2 regions of the Porphyromonas gulae genome follow, and region 2 is predicted to be linked to the other one. Evidence: riboswitches for the same ligand, from Rfam matches in the RefSeq annotation. Region 2 holds a riboswitch; the other holds the start of a gene.

Region 1 (2,204 bases), on a different contig from region 2:
CTTGCCCTCGAGGTCTCCCTGACGAGCGATCATAATCCTCTGAGCCTGAGGTGATCCGGCTCCGTGCATAGACTCGGTTCGATAACCGACGGCAGCTGTTCCCAACGTGATATTCTCAATCAAACGCAGAACACGCATGCGGTTTTCTGTCGATTTGCCCGTTGCACCTGCAAGATATTTCTTTACGATCGGGCCTATTTCCGGATGGCGGAAGTCTTGTTCGGAAGGCATGGTTACCATCAAACCTCCTGCAATATCCTCTGCCAGACGAGCTATTTCGTAAGGAAGACGGGTGATATTTTGCTTACAAACATTGGCTAGCAACAAATCGATCATATAGTTGCCGGCTTTCATTTGAGTTCCTTCTGAAGAGCATGCGATACCGCAAGCATACAGGGTTTCATTCAGGTGGATCATCTCAATGAGTTTATCCTTAATGTGAGATGCCTTGGGTACTCCGTTGTAGTCAGCTGCAAGAGCGGCTGCACCGATAAGTACGTCACCAACACCTACTTTACATCCTCCATAAGACTGACGGTGGTATCCTGCGAAACGTTCTACCATCATACCTGCAAACTGGTATTCTTTGCACATGAATACGCGGTCGTTGGGTACGAATACGCGGTCGAATACAACAAGAGCTTCGTGACCACCGAATTCAGGGTTACCGAGGTCGATGTCGGCTCCTTCTTCCATTTTACGAGTGTCACATGACTGGCGACCGTAGATCATGATAACGCCTTCTGCATCACTGGGAACGGCAAAAGAAACGGCATAATCAGCATCAGCTTCACGCATAGCAATCGTCGGCATAATGAGGTGCTCGTGCGAATTGACTGCTCCGGTCTGGTGTGCTTTTGCACCCGAAACGACGATCCCATCTTCACGAACTTCAACAATGTGCAGATAAAGATCCGGATCGGCTTGTTCCGAGGGCGATAGACCGCGATCCCCTTTGGGGTCTGTCATGGCTCCGTCTACAACCAAGTCGTTGTCTTGTACATATTTCATGTACTCGATGAAACGCTTGTGATAAGTGGTGCCAAGAGCTTGGTCCATTTCATAAGTAGTAGAATAGATGGCATTGAAAGCATCCATTCCTACGCAGCGCTGGAAGCATGACGCTGTCTTTTGCCCCAAGAGACGCTGCATTTTCACTTTGTTTTTCAGATCCTCTGTGTTCTGATGTAGATGGCAGAAACGATTCACCTGCTTACCAGTCAAGTTTGAAGTTGCTGTCATTAAATGCTTGTATTCGTCCATCTCAGCAAGCTTATAAGTCATAGCTACTGAATTCATTGAGGGACGAATCATGGGGTGATCTACAGGATTATCGATCTTTTCACCCATGAAATAGACCTTCAGATTAAGTTTCCGAAGACTTTCTACGTACTGTTCGCTAGTCATCATAGTTTCTTTGCTCTTTAAGTGATAAAACTTTCGCTTTATTTCTGTTTTAGTCGATTCTAATGCGTTTCAGGCTCCTCGAGGAAAAGTTTTGGATTCCTTGTATAGCCATGAGCTTGGGTTCTTTTGGTGGTTTACAGGTGATAGAGCGGTTAAAAGAGGATACGTCCGGTGCTTGAATAGACTTTGATATGCCGAAAAAACACGAAAAAAGTCGAAAAGAATCAATATCCTTCGACAATTCACGTGAATACAACAATCAAATGTAACACAGACCCTTCTTTATCTCTAATCCCTGAGATCCAAAGAGAACGCTTGCAATGGCAGGTCTTCTGACTTATTCAAGGTTTTGCTGCCTTCCCATACGATCTTGTATAGTGGCTTTCCCATCGCAAAACCCTTATATCTGAACTTACAGCTGAGGGCACAGCTCCAGATTTTCACTGGATTCCCTTTTCATCCTAGACCAGAAAGACCGGCCTAGAAAACCATTGACACGGCAAAGATATTCATTATATCTATACTTGTGCGGAAAATTGAAGAAAAAAATATGGATTTCATGGAGGGTCTCTTTCATGCACACCGTAAGGGTCTGTTTTTCTTCCTGTTTTAGGCCAAGTTACAGGTTGGGAAGAGATTATTTGTGGAATGGAACCTGTTCGGAAAGAAGGGGGTAATGCTTAGAGCTTGACCTTCACTGTGAACTACGAGTATGTTTGCTTTCTTTCCTTGTATGCTGCTGCTTGTGTTTTGATTTGGACGGAGTAAAAGTGGGGGCGTTTTGGGGTTTTCTTGTC
Region 2 (2,204 bases):
CTGCTTCAAGGAGGATAAAATAAAAGTAGAGGATCTTAAGAACTCTCTATTTTATATCAACCCATTTCATCAAATGATGAGACAAACCCTTTGGGCAAAACTTCTTACGAGTGATGAATGTACTGAGAAGGAACTAAAAGCAGATAAATATCTACATGTATTAGTGGTTCCTGATGTGAATGAACGACTTTATAAGCCCGAAAGGAGAGATAAAACGCTTAACCGATTGCACGACCTTGAACGATGGGAGAAAGAATATCTTGCTGACCCCTTACTATTTATCCGCATTGACCCCCAAAAACTTTTCGAGAATGTTCTCGATCAATTAGGGGAGAGGGAGCTGAAAGAATATTTATCTAAGAGATACTGGGGCGATAACGAATATAAGTAGGATGTGTCTTATTTGGGCAAGAAGCAGATTGTGCAATGCCTAACGTTTATATAAAAGCTATACTTTTGCGCTTGAAAAGACTGAAGTAACCGCTTTTCTTCTTGAAAGCGGTGCAAGGGAATCCGGTGCAATTCCGGAGCTGAGCCCTCAGCTGTAATGCTTCGAAGTCACTTCTCCGAATGAGGAGCGATAGGGTGGATGGTCAATCGCGATGGTCACTGTAGTAAAGGGTAGCCCGCTATGGGAAGGCCGACCAAGACCCGATAAGGAGCTGAGCCAGAAGACCTGCTTGAGTAGATTTGTTCTAATAGAACTCCAGGGATTGAGGAGCGTTTAGAAAAGAAGTATGCTGTCGATTTATTGCTCGCCCTTGCTTATTTCATGGCTTAGGTAGGTTGAGTGCAATGAGTCGTTCGGTAGTTTTCAGGGTTTGTCGGTTCCGATGATCTTTTTCTTTGCAGCATCCTTGTCCCGCTCTTATGTGACATTTTTAGTAACAGTTATGCGGACAAAAACTATCCTTTTTGCGATTATTTCTCTTATTGCTCTGTTGCCGTCTTCTTTGTTGGCTCAGAGCAAAGCCGTTTTAACCGGTAATGTGTCGGATGCCGAAACCGGAGAACCCCTTGCCGGTGCCCGAATCGAAGTCAAACACACTAATATAGTAGCCGGTGCCGATGCCGGCGGACATTTCGAGATCAAGAACCTGCCTGCGGGTCAGCATACTATTATCTGTTCGTTCGGCGGTTATGGACAAAAAGAAGAGGTGGTTGCCATCGAAGCCGGACAGACCAAAACGATCTCTTTTGCGCTGCGACTGCGCACAAACAACTTGGAGGAAGTCGTCGTTACCGGTACCGGTACACGCTACCGCTTGGCCGATGCGCCTGTGGCAACGGAAGTGCTGACGGCTAAGGAAATAGCTTCTTTCTCGGCTCCCACTTCCGAGACCTTATTGCAGGGACTGAGTCCTTCCTTTGACTTCGGCCCCAATCTGATGGGGTCTTTCATGCAGCTGAACGGCCTTAGCAGCAAGTATATCCTCGTCCTTATCGATGGTAAGCGCGTGTACGGCGACGTAGGCGGTCAGGCCGATTTGAGTCGTATATCTCCTGATCAGATCGAACGGATCGAACTGGTGAAAGGGGCTTCGAGCTCGCTCTACGGATCCGATGCCATCGCCGGCGTGATCAATGTGATCACGAAGAAGAATACGAACCGACTGAGTGCATACACCTCGCACCGTATATCGAAGTACAACGATCGTCAGACCAATACTTCGCTCGATATAAACATCGGTAAGCTGAGCAGCAATACCAACTATTTCTTCTACCATACGGATGGCTGGCAGAATAGTCCGCTCGAAATGAAAAAGAAGAAAGGATCCGGCGAACCGATCTTGGAGGAAACGTATAAGAAGACTTTCCGTGCACAAGAAAATCAGGGCATAAGCCAATCGCTTTCTTATTATGCAACGAACAATCTGAGCTTTACGGGAAATGTACAGTACAACAAGCGTCAGATCTTCACTCCGACCTTTTCCGAGAAGAAGACCTACGATTTGGATTATCGTGCTTTGACCGCTTCGCTCGGTACCAACTATCTTTTCCCCAATGGACTGCATACACTCTCTTTCGATGCCGTCTATGATCGCTTCCGTTTCGGATATTTGTATCACGACAAGGACAGCAGCGAGAGCCTGATCAACAACCAAGGTCAGACCGAGCAACCGACATTCTTCCCGGGTCAGCTGCGCAACAAAAACGATCAGATCCGATACACGATGGAGGCTCGCGGTATCTTTACTCTGCCT

What was found. Region 2 has a riboswitch for cobalamin ahead of HQ49_RS03265 (TonB-dependent receptor). Riboswitches for the same ligand answer to the same signal wherever they lie in the genome.
Region 1: another riboswitch for cobalamin. It lies ahead of HQ49_RS04025 (4-hydroxyphenylacetate 3-hydroxylase family protein); the one in region 2 lies ahead of HQ49_RS03265 (TonB-dependent receptor).

The regions. Positions count from the first base shown of each region.
Region 1 is NZ_JRAT01000012.1:120,249-122,452, reverse strand. It holds gene HQ49_RS04025 (4-hydroxyphenylacetate 3-hydroxylase family protein) at 1-1,410, opposite strand, end outside; cobalamin riboswitch at 1,713-1,915, opposite strand.
Region 2 is NZ_JRAT01000010.1:20,430-22,633, forward strand. It holds gene HQ49_RS03260 (PGN_0703 family putative restriction endonuclease) at 1-391, shown strand, start outside; cobalamin riboswitch at 458-698, shown strand; gene HQ49_RS03265 (TonB-dependent receptor) at 894-2,204, shown strand, end outside.